Regions from separate parts of the Staphylococcus piscifermentans genome, predicted to be linked through region 1. Evidence: riboswitches for the same ligand, from Rfam matches in the RefSeq annotation. Region 1 holds a riboswitch; the other holds the start of a gene.
What was found. A riboswitch is a leader RNA that binds a small molecule or an ion and turns the genes downstream of it on or off. The one in region 1 is predicted to bind lysine.
Positions count from the first base shown of each region.

Region 2: it holds a riboswitch for lysine, as region 1 does, so the genes downstream of both, CKV71_RS06185 (amino acid permease) here and CKV71_RS07450 (aspartate kinase) in region 1, are expected to answer to the same signal.

Region 1 covers NZ_LT906447.1:1,580,385-1,586,667, reverse strand. The annotation lists gene CKV71_RS07465 (helix-turn-helix domain-containing protein) at 1-273, opposite strand, end outside; gene CKV71_RS07460 (CvfB family protein) at 351-1,259, opposite strand; gene CKV71_RS07455 (ABC-F family ATP-binding cassette domain-containing protein) at 1,441-3,042, shown strand; lysine riboswitch at 3,363-3,539, shown strand; gene CKV71_RS07450 (aspartate kinase) at 3,623-4,825, shown strand; gene CKV71_RS07445 (aspartate-semialdehyde dehydrogenase) at 4,908-5,897, shown strand; gene dapA (4-hydroxy-tetrahydrodipicolinate synthase) at 5,900-6,283, shown strand, end outside.
Region 2 covers NZ_LT906447.1:1,332,807-1,339,089, reverse strand. The annotation lists ribosomal protein L20 leader region at 1-9, opposite strand, end outside; gene CKV71_RS06185 (amino acid permease) at 74-1,561, opposite strand; lysine riboswitch at 1,654-1,828, opposite strand; gene thrS (threonine--tRNA ligase) at 1,887-3,830, opposite strand; gene dnaI (primosomal protein DnaI) at 4,153-5,076, opposite strand; gene CKV71_RS06170 (replicative helicase loading/DNA remodeling protein DnaB) at 5,073-6,283, opposite strand, start outside.

The DNA.
Region 1 (6,283 bases):
GACAATATTAAATTTTTTGGCAGTCTCTTTGTATGATAATTGATGTTTTAATCTATATTCTAGTATTTCAACTTTCTCTTCTTGGGAATATTTTCTTTTTTTCATACCGGCAGTCAATCCTTTTATACCGAAGGTATCATACTGATAAATCCAAGTCCTAATATAAGAATCATGAATATTATATTTTTTTGATAATAATTCATAGCCTAGAGGACCTGTTTTATATTCTTTTATCAATTGAAGCTTGAATTCTAAATTATATTTTTTATTCATAAATAAACACCCCTAAAGTTGAATTTTTCAGGTTCAACTTTAGGGGTGCAGTACATTTGGTCCCAGCTCTTTAACAGTTATTCATTTTCAGAAGTAGCGAGTGCTTCTCCTTTTTTAGTTAAACGTATTTTTCCAGTTTCAATATCGATGATTTTTCTTTTGTAGAGATGTCCGATAGCACGCTTGAATGCCCCTTTACTCATATTAAAGACTTCTTTAATAGCTTCTGGACTGGATTTATCCCAAAATGGAAGTTCACCGTCATATTCTACAAGTAAATCAAACACGACTTGTCCATCTTCGTCTAAACGTTCATGTGCAAATGGTAAGAAGGAACCATTCAATTCCCCTTTTTCATTATGACCAATTACGCGGATTTCAACGAGTTCCCCTAATCTTGGTTCAGATTTACGTTCACTCTCATGGACAAAAATTTTATAGCCGTCTTTAGATAATAAGAAGCTTCCTACTTTCAATACACGGTAAGGTCTTGCTTCTATCATCTTATTTTGCAGTTCATCATTGTTTACTGGAGTATACATTTGGCTGACAATTGTTTCAGTGGCTAAACGCGCAAACATTTGTTTTTCACTATCAATACGTAAAGTGGCTAAGACATAATCACCATTTTGAGGCCAGAGTGATTTTATCTTCGGAAGATCTTCCCAAGGAATCAATACTTCTCTTGGTAAACCGGCATCGACTTTTGCGCCGTCTCTATCAGTTTTCAATACTTTTACGTAATCATATTTGCTTGTTGTAATATCAGGCATATTTTGAGTCGCAAATAATTCGCCTGAGCGGTTTGGATAAATGAAGAAACTATATTCCTCTCCCACTTCTAAATCATCATCTTCATTGACTTCTGATTGGTTTAATTTTACTTTTTCGCCATTAGGACCTTCTAATTCGTAAGTTGAACCATTTAACCCTAATACTTTCAAGAATTCAATTGATCCAATAATATCATTTTCTCTTAAAGCCATATTTACTCCTTTGTCTTTCAGTATTAGAAACATTATAACACGTTCGAGTATTGAATTTACAGTTTCATTCAAAACAACTCTTTTTAATGAAGAAACACGTCAAAAAACTTATCCCGTCGAAAGAATCGCTTATCTATGGTATAATTCATGCGTTAGAAATATCAATTTATGGAGGAAATTCATGTTACAAGTTACGGATGTGAGTTTGCGATTTGGCGATCGCAAATTATTTGAAGACGTAAATATCAAATTTACAGAAGGCAATTGCTATGGATTAATTGGTGCTAATGGTGCCGGCAAATCTACATTTTTAAAAATATTATCAGGCGAGTTAGATTCACAAACTGGTCATGTTTCTATGGGGAAAAATGAACGCTTAGCAATATTAAAACAAGATCACTTTGCTTATGAAGATGAGCGAGTGCTAGATGTAGTAATAAAAGGTCATGAGCGTTTATTTGAAGTCATGAAAGAGAAAGACAAAATTTATATGAAGCCGGACTTCAGCGATGAAGATGGAATTCGTGCAGCAGAACTTGAAGGTGAATTTGCTGAAATGAACGGGTGGAACGCTGAAGCGGACGCTGCTACCCTACTTTCTGGTTTAGGTATTCCTGCAGAATTGCAAGATAAAAAAATGTCTGAACTTGAAAATAATCAAAAAATCAAAGTGTTGTTAGCACAAAGCCTATTCGGCGATCCTGATGTACTATTACTCGATGAGCCTACGAACGGTTTAGATATTCCTGCCATCAATTGGTTAGAAGATTTTTTAATCAATTTTGAAAATACCGTGATTGTAGTTTCTCATGACCGACACTTCTTAAATAATGTCTGCACACATATCGCAGATTTAGACTTTGGTAAAATACAAGTTTACGTAGGAAATTACGATTTCTGGTATCAATCAAGTCAATTAGCTCAAAAAATGGCTCAAGAACAAAATAAGAAAAAAGAAGAAAAAATTAAAGAGTTGCAAGATTTCGTGGCACGCTTTTCTGCGAATGCTTCTAAATCCAAACAAGCAACAAGCCGTAAAAAACAATTAGAAAAAATTGAATTAGATGATATTCAACCTTCTTCACGCAGATATCCATTTGTTAAATTTACGCCAGAACGTGAAATCGGTAATGACTTATTATTCGTAGAAAATCTTTCTAAAACAATCGATGGTGAAAAAGTATTAGATAACATTTCATTTACAATGGATCCAAATGATAAAGCGGTATTAGTCGGCGACAGTGAAATTGCTAAAACTACTTTATTGAAAATCTTAGCGGGTGAAATGGAACCAGATGAAGGTAGCGTCAAATGGGGCGTTACAACTTCACAAACCTACTTCCCTAAAGACAATTCAGAATACTTTGATGGTGTAGACATGACCTTAGTAGATTGGTTACGCCAATACGCACCTGAAGATGAACAAACTGAAACATTCTTGCGTGGTTTCTTAGGCCGTATGTTATTCAGCGGCGAAGAAGTTAAGAAAAAAGCCAGTGTCTTATCTGGTGGCGAAAAAGTACGTTGTATGTTAAGTAAGATGATGTTATCAAGCGCTAATGTACTTTTAATGGATGAACCTACTAACCACTTAGATTTAGAAAGTATTACAGCAGTGAATGATGGATTGAAATCATTTAAAGGTTCTATCATTTTCACTTCTCATGACTTTGAATTTATTAACACTATTGCTAATCGTGTTATTGATTTAAATCCTCAAGGTGCTGTATCTAAAGAAATCAGTTATGAAGAATATCTCAAAGAAACAGGCGTTTTAAGCTAAATATATACTATTATATTACGGACTGGGGCATTAATCTGCCTCAGTCCGTAATTTCTGTATTGGCAGTAGCTATCTGAATAGAAAATGCGCTTGTTTCAAGCTTTTTTCTATGTTTTAATTAAGCATTTTAGGTTATAATGTTTCTAGCAAGGTAATGATGAATGCAAATTGGATAACGCCGTACTATTATAGAAATTACACTAATTGAGTAAATGGATTTCAGAATAGAGGTTTTTTTCAGTAAATTTTTAAAAATCTTATTTTTTTGGTTTACTTCTCAATTTGAACTATGTATAATGTGAGTCATACTAATTAAATAAATATTTTGATGAGGCGCATCAATCAAGAGTATTTGTTGTACTAACTGTCTGCTTACAGTCGGCAAAGAAAGGGTGAGATGCCGAAGTGATTATAAAGGCAAGTTATAATCGCTGGACTTTCAGGTTAAGAGCTAACAGTCTGTCATTATTACCAAATAATGGAGTGCATCACTTGTATATAAATCTACGAGCAAGTTCGCATTCCGGACTTGCTTTTTTATATATGTGATTCTCCCCTATTATCGAGGAGGATATTAAAAATGAAGAGAAGTGTTTTAAAGTTCGGCGGTTCGTCGGTCAGTGATTTTACGAAAATTAAAAATATTGCTGAAATGCTGAAAGATAGAATAGAAAATGACGAACAATTAATTGTAGTTGTCAGTGCAATGGGGAAAACCACTGATCAACTCATGGAAAATGTTGCTGCTTTGACAGCTGAACCTAAACAGCAAGAACTTGCCCTTTTGCTTACAACGGGCGAGCAGCAAACGGTCTCCTACCTGTCGATGATATTAAATGATATCGGAGTGAATGCGAAAGCAATGACAGGTTATCAAGCCGGCATTAAAACAGTAGGACATCATTTGAAAAGTAGAATTGCTGAAATTAATCCAGAAACTTTCGACAAAGCCTTTGAAACCAATGATGTTTTAGTAGTAGCTGGTTTCCAAGGAATCAATGAGGAATTTGAACTGACGACATTAGGTCGCGGCGGTTCAGATACTACTGCAGTTGCACTTGCAGCAGCTAACCAGACACCTTGTGAAATCTATACAGATGTCGACGGCGTTTATGCCACCGATCCTAGAGTATATAAAGATGCAAAGCGCTTAAGTATAGTCTCTTATGAAGAGATGATGGAAATGAGTGCACTAGGTGCAGGTGTATTGGAAACGCGCAGTGTCGAGTTAGCAAATAATTATAATATCCCATTATATTTAGGCAGAACATTATCAAACGTGAAAGGAACATGGATTATGTCACAAACAGAAATTTTAGAGAAGAAAGCAGTTACAGGAGTAGCGTTAGATACACACATGATGCATGTAACTATCAGCTATCCCCTTTCTGATAATCAATTACTGACAGCATTATTTACTGAATTAGAAGAAGGACAAGTTAATGTAGATATGATTTCTCAAATCGTTAATCTAGACGGCTTACAGCTTTCTTTTTCAATTAAAGATACTGATCTTACCCAAATTAAAGGGATTTTAGAAAAATTATCAGAAAGTTACAAAGCTTTAGATTATAATTTAAATGATGAATACGTCAAAATTTCTTTAATCGGTTCTGGTATGAGAGATATGTCAGGCGTAGCTTCTAAAGCATTTATCAGTCTCATTAACGCAGGTATTCCTTTTTATCAGACCACGACATCAGAAATCAGCATTTCTTACGTGATTGATGCTAAAAACGGTGAACGTGCTGTAGAAGAGTTATATCAAGCGTTTGATATATAAAGTTATCCGTTACACAGCAACTTAGAACAACATGAGGAAGGATTTCTCTTCCGTCTTAAATAATAAAATGGAGTGAAAAAATATGACAAAATTGGCAATTGTAGGTGCAACAGGTTTAGTAGGAAGAAAAATGCTAGAGACAGTAGATCGTAAAAATGTTCCATTTGATGAACTCGTATTATTTTCATCACCTAAATCAGCGGGTACTGAAATTGAGTTTCAAGGTAAAACTTATACTGTGCAAGAATTAACAGATGAAGCAGCCAGCGAACATTTCGACTATGTCTTAATGAGTGCGGGCGGAGGTACAAGTGCACACTTCTCTCCTATTTTTGAAGAAGCAGGGGCAATTGTAATTGATAACTCTAGTCAATGGAGAATGCACGAGGACATTGACTTAGTTGTACCTGAAGTTAATGAACCGAAATTTACACGCGGTATCATTGCGAATCCGAACTGTTCAACAATACAATCTGTAGTTCCATTAAAACCATTAGAAGATCAATTCGGATTGAAACGTGTGGCCTATACAACATATCAAGCAGTTTCAGGTTCAGGGGTTGCAGGTCGCGAAGATTTATTAAATGGAGAAAAAGGAGAAGCGCCTAAAGCTTATCCTCACCCAATCTCCAATAATGTTCTTCCGCATATCGATGTCTTCTTAGAAAATGGTTATACAAAAGAAGAACAAAAAATGATTGATGAAACGCGTAAAATTTTAAACTTGCCTGATTTAAAAGTAACAGCAACTTGTGTACGTGTTCCAGTACAAGACAGCCATAGTGTTGAAATGGACGTTACGCTTGATAAACCTGCTACTGTTAAAGAAATTCAAGATTTATTTGCAAATGATGACCGTGTGGTACTGGTAGATAATCCTGAAAATAATGAATATCCATTAGCCATCAATTCTACTGGTAAAGATGAAGTCTTTGTCGGACGTATCCGTAAAGATGATTCCTTAGAAAATACTTTCCATATTTGGGTAACTTCAGACAATCTATTAAAAGGCGCAGCATTGAATACTGTTCAAATTCTAGAACAAGTTTTAACATTGAAAGGAGTTTCTTAATTATGAGTCGTTTATTTGAAGGCGTAGGTGTCGCTTTAACTACCCCATTTACGAATAATGAAGTTGATTACGAAGCACTTAAAAGACATGTGGATTATTTAATAGACAATAATATTCAATCGATTATTGTGAATGGTACGACAGCAGAAAACCCTACTTTATCTGATGAAGAAAAAGATGAAGTTTTAAAAGCTGTAGTCAAACAAGTCGATGGTCGTATCACTGTAATTGCTGGAACAGGCACAAACGCGACTAAAAAATCATTAGAAGCATCATTACGTGCAAAAGAAATCGGTGCTGACGCGATTATGCTTATCACGCCTTATTATAATAAAACAAGTCAACGTGGTTTGATTGCACACTTTACAACGATTGCTGATGCTGTC
Region 2 (6,283 bases), 250 kb from region 1:
CTTGGTTCGTTTCGTATTCAACGTATATAATCATATCAACTCTATTACTCAAAGTCAATCATTATTTTATTTTTTATTTGAATTGGCTCATATCCACATCTTGACGTAAATCCACATCTTTTAATGGGATTTTTTTAGTTTTATATCTTAGTTTGTGATAAATAAAGAATGCTAAGAATACAGGAATTCCCATATAAGTGATAATGAATCTATTTGGATCAAAATCACCTGTTTTAATGAAATCAACATCTTGTCCAATGATTACGATAACACATAATATGCCTGCAAAAATCGGACCGAATGGGAACCATTTTGCTTTGTATTTCAATTCGTATTTACTGTGCTGCTGTACATTAAATGCACGACGGAAACGATAATGACTTACTGCAATTCCGACCCATGCGATAAAGCCTGTCATACCACTTGCTGCTACAATATATTCATAGGCATCTCCACTTAATTTTTGCACTAGGAAAATAAGTACTACTACAAGTCCTGTAGCGAATAGTGAGATATAAGGCACCCCGCTATTAGACGTTTTACCGAAGGCTTTCGATGCAAGTTTGTCTTTACTCATTGAATATAACATTCTTGTAGAAGCATACATTCCTGAGTTACCAGCCGATAATACGGATGTTAAGATAACGGCATTCATAAATGATGCTGCAAATGCCAATCCTGCATTTTTGAAAACTAATGTAAATGGTGAAGTAGCAATGCTATCTCCACCACCCATAAGTGCTGAGCTTGAGTATGGAATTAACATACCAATAATGAAAATAGCTAAGATATAGAATAACAAAATTCTCCAAAACACTTGTTTAATCGCTTTCGGTACGGCTCTTTCAGGGTTCTCAGACTCTCCTGCAGTAATACCGATTAATTCAGTACCTTGGAACGAGAATCCAGCAATTAAGAATACACCTAATATAGATAATAAGCTTCCACCTAAACTACCTCCAAGAATTGGGCCATCACCAGATGTAAAGACTTCAAATCCGATAAATTTACCGCCCATAATACCGAAAATAGTTAACAAGCCGATAATGATAAAGATAATAACAGTTACCACTTTAATAAGCGCAAACCAATACTCACTTTCACCGTAAACTCTAACTGATAACGAGTTCAAAGCAAAAATAATGATAATAAATAGTACGCTCCAGCCCCAAGCCGGCATTATTTTCATTGGTTCCCAATACTGAATCACTTGTGCAGCAATTGTAACGTCTGCCGCTACAGTGATGACCCAGTTAAACCAGTAATTCCATCCTAATGCAAATCCAAGCGATGGATCGACAAAGCGTGTCGCATAAGTACTGAACGAACCTGAAACCGGCAAATAAGTGGCCATTTCTCCAAGTGATGTCATTAAGAAGAATACCATGATGCCAATAATTGAGTATGCAAGTAAAGCCCCTAACGGCCCTGCATCATGAATTGCACCGCCAGATGTCATAAATAAACCTGTTCCGATACATCCGCCAATCGCAATCATGGAAATATGGCGATCTTTCAGGCCTCTTTGAATGCCTGCATCTTGACTAGTTTTATTTTCCATAAACGTTTCCTTTCCTAGGATTAGAGGCTTGCAAAAAATAAAAAAACAATGATTGCAATTCCTAGATATGCAACCATTGTTTGACTTTATAAATATACGGTAGCACATCACATTTTGTGACAGTCCAGTTTCTATTCGAAAACTGTCCCAATATACAATAGTTATGGTTATTATATATTTCGGCATCTTTGCCTTTGACTCATTCAACCTACGCTCCACACAGCTTCTGATAAGTTACTCATCAAAGATGCAACCTCTAACACTTTTTTTAATATTTATTCAACTACATTGTAATATACCTTAATACCTCAGTTATTTCAAGGTCTTATTGTTGTCTTTGTTTTTTTAAACGAATTTCATCAACTAAATTCCAAATAAATTCATCTTTTTCTACAGTTTCTTGATCTTTAGAACCGTATTTTCTAACGTTTACTTCATTATTTTCAATCTCTTTATCACCAATTACAAGTTGATAAGGAATTTTATGCATTTGTGCTTCACGAATTTTATATCCCATTTTTTCATTACGATCATCGATTTCCACACGTACGCCTTGAGATTTCAATTCATCTTGAATTTGTCTTGCATAGTCGTAATGTAAATCAACGTTTACCGGAATAATTTCAACTTGTTTTGGTGCTAACCAAGTTGGGAATGCCCCTTTTGTTTCTTCAGTTAAGAAGGCAACAAAACGTTCCATTGTTGAAACCACACCACGGTGAATGACTACAGGACGATGTTCTTCACCATCTTTACCGATATAAGCAAGTTCAAATCTTTCAGGCAATAAGAAATCAAGTTGCGCTGTTGATAATGTTTCTTCTTTACCCATTGCTGTTTTAACTTGGACATCCAATTTAGGGCCATAGAATGCCGCTTCACCAATCGCTTCTTCATATGGCAAGCCCATTTCATCGACCGCTTCTTTCAACATCGCTTCTGCTTTTTCCCACATTTCGTCATCGTCAAAGTATTTTGCTTTGTCTTCAGGATCACGATAGCTTAATCGGAAGCTGTAATTTTTAAATCCGAAGTCTTCATATACATCAAGAATTAATTCAACAACTCGCTTGAATTCTTCTTTGATTTGATCAGGTCTCACAAAGATATGAGAGTCATTTAAAGTCATACCGCGCACACGTTGTAAGCCTGATACAGCACCACTGGCTTCATAACGATGCATTGTACCTAATTCTGCAATTCGGATTGGTAATTCTCTGTATGAATGTGGTTTATTTTTATAAATCATCATGTGATGTGGACAGTTCATTGGTCTCAAGACCATTTCTTCTGTTTCATCCAATTTCATTGGCGGGAACATGTCGTCTTGATAATGTTCCCAGTGTCCAGAAGTTCTATAAAGGTCAACATTAGCCAATACTGGAGTATATACATGGTCGTAACCTAATGCCACTTCTTTATCTACAATATAGCGTTCGATTTCACGACGGATTGTGGCACCATTCGGCAACCATAATGGCAACCCTGCACCTACAAGTTGACTATTCATAAACAAGTCTAATTCTTTACCGATTTTACGATGATCGCGTTCTTTACGTTCTTCCAACATTTTCAAGTGTGCTTTTAAATCTTTTTTATCGAAGAAAGCAGTACCATAAATACGTTGTAGCATTTTATTGTTGCTGTCGCCTCTCCAGTAAGCACCTGCAGTTGATAATAATTTGAATTCTTTAATTTTAGAAGTAGATGGAACATGGACCCCGCGGCATAAATCAGTAAATTCGCCTTGTGTGTATAATGTTACTGATTCGTCTTCTGGAATTGCATCTATTAATTCCAATTTATAAGGATCGTCTTTAAAGAATTCTTTTGCTTCTTCACGACTCACTACTTTACGTTCAATTTTATAATTTTCATTCACAATTTGTTTCATTGTTTTTTCAATTTCAGGAAAATCATCTGAAGAGATTTTGACATCTGTATCGAAATCATAATAGAAGCCTCCGTCAATTACTGGTCCTACTCCGAATTTCACATCTCCATACAAACGTTTTAATGCTTGTGCCATTAAGTGGGCAGTAGAATGACGTAAAACTTCTAAAGCTTCGTCACTTCCTGGAGTTACAATTTCAATTGATCCATCTTCTTCTAATGGACGAGTCAAATCCACCATTTTGTCGTTGAATTTACCAGCCACTGCTTTTTTACGAAGTCCTGGGCTGATAGACTGAGCAATTTCCTCAGTAGTAATACCTTTATCAAACTCTGTACTGTTTCCGTCTGGGAAAGTAATATTGATTTTATCCATTCATAAACGCCTCCAATATATAATCCTCTACGTAAAAACAAAAAAACCTCCTCCCAATAAAGGGACGAGGTTATCGCGATACCACCCTAGTTCAGATAAAAACATGATTCCCGCATGTCTTTATCTATCTCTGCATAAGATAACGGTCTTGAGCCGGATATTCATTACGAATATCGATATCAACGAGGGAGTAATCAATTGCTATGATAACTGTATTCTCATCACTAACAGTTTTCTGTGTATCAGGAAACAATTCATCTTATCCTCGATTTGTTTACGTTAATTCAGATTTAATTCTATTATAACTCATTTTTTCAAAATTTCAATCGTCACGGTAATTCTCGCCGACAAGTTCATACGGCGCTGCTAAAGATTTAATGCGTTCCATTATTCTAGCAGCTTTTGTTTTTTCTGCACCATTACGTGTGATAGAAAGATGGTGTTCAAGTTCATCAAAATCTAAATTTGAGCTGAACAGCGTCGGGAGTTCATGCACCATACGATAGTGAAGTAATGGCCCGATAACCTCATCTCTCACCCATGGCGTTACTTCTTCTGCACCAATATCATCCAGCATCAATATATTCGCTTCTCTGATACGTTGTAATTTCTTTTCAAATGAACCATCTTTGAATCCATTTTTTAAAGTACGAATAAATTCAGGAAGATAAACAATGGTTGAAGGTATTTTTTTCGACTTTAATTGATTGGCAATGGCACCTAGAATAAAAGATTTCCCCGTACCAAAAGAACCATATAGATATAAGCCTTTCACATTCTCTTTTCCTGCAATAACATCTTTACAAAACTTATCAGCTACCATTGCAACATTTAATCTATCACGCTTGTCCATATAAATATCTTTTAATTTAGCATTCAAAGTATCTCGCTGCATATGATGAGATGTTATGAGATGTGCCTCTCGCTGTTCCTCATCATGTTTGATTTTGCATGGACACGGAAGATATTTGATTTTAATCCGTCCGTTTTCAATATAAAGTTCTGGTACATGGCCTTTCACAAAGTTAGGACAGTCTGCAAAATCATGTCCATCATAATGCTTCTGCTGATCTTTATATTCTTGCAAGATGTTTAAATCTTCATCAATCATTCGATTAGTTAATTCAGCTCGATGATTTTCTAAAAACTTTTTGACATCTGGATCATTAATAACGTCTTTTTTAATCTTTTCGAATCGTTTCTGAAAATCAGGAGAGGTTTGCATTATATTACTGAAACGTTTCATTCGTCATCCTCCTTCCATGTTTCTTTTAAATGTTTAAGAAAGTTCGCTCTATCTTGAGCCAGACTTTGATCTTCAGCATCATCTGCTTTTCTTTTATTTTTGCCGCTTCTCTTCTTATGTTCTCCTTTAATCAGCCAATCAGGAGTAATTTCCTTCGAAGCAATTTGCTGACCATAATTCTTAAATCTTGGCGGATTATTTTTTTGTTTAGCTTTTCGTTGTTTTTCAGCTTCTTTCATATCCATTACATGTGCATGCGCTTCAGCAGCTGAAGATAGTTCTTTCTTCTTCCAGTTAGAAGCGATTTCTTGGATATAAGTCTTCGGCAATTGCATATCATTATTGAGCATTACGTATTGGAGCAACATATTGATAACGCCAAACGGCAATTGTTCTCTCACTATTAAATCTTCTACTAAATACTTCTGTTTCAATGTAGGTTCAGATTTCGCCCAACTTGTTAGCATATCAATCGGACTTGTGGCATCCATCAATTTAAACCAGCTTTCATATTCCTCCGGTGTTTGTGGCGCTTTCGTTAACTCAATGACTTCTTCTTGCTGTTGAGGTGATGTAGGCAAATTGGCTTTAGCTTCTAAAGCAGGCAATTGATTTTCGTGCTCAATGGCATAAAAAGACCGCGCTTGTTTGCGGAGCTCTTCATAAGAGATACGTTGATTGCTAGTAAGCGATTTTAAAATAAGCCCTTTCATCCCTTCTGGTGTAATACCATATAAAACCGCAAGTTGTGTAATCAGACCTTTCGCTTGCTCTTCAACAATTTCTGAACTGACAAAGTGATTGCTCAATAGTTGGTAGAGCGATTCAAAGTCAAATTGCACTCTATCTAAATTAATTCCTTTGTATGAAGCGGTTTGAGTAATATTATTTTCCTGGACATTATCGAAAGCTTGATTAGGAACTTTGAAAACATCTGTAAAATTACGCGTAACCTCTTGATAATTACTTAAATCCATTTGAGTATGTTCAAAGTAACGTTTCAATTGATGGTACCGTTTATTCTCTACTTCTTTATAAAGGTAAACAGAAAGCATGGGATCATTGAAAAATTGTTTAGGAGTTGGCGGTTGTACTAATTCATATACAAAATGTGAATTATCTTTGTTATGTTTCACAAAAGTTTTAATTAAACCGATTGCTTCTAAACGATTCATTTCTTCCCGAAAATCTCCCAGATTAATTTTCA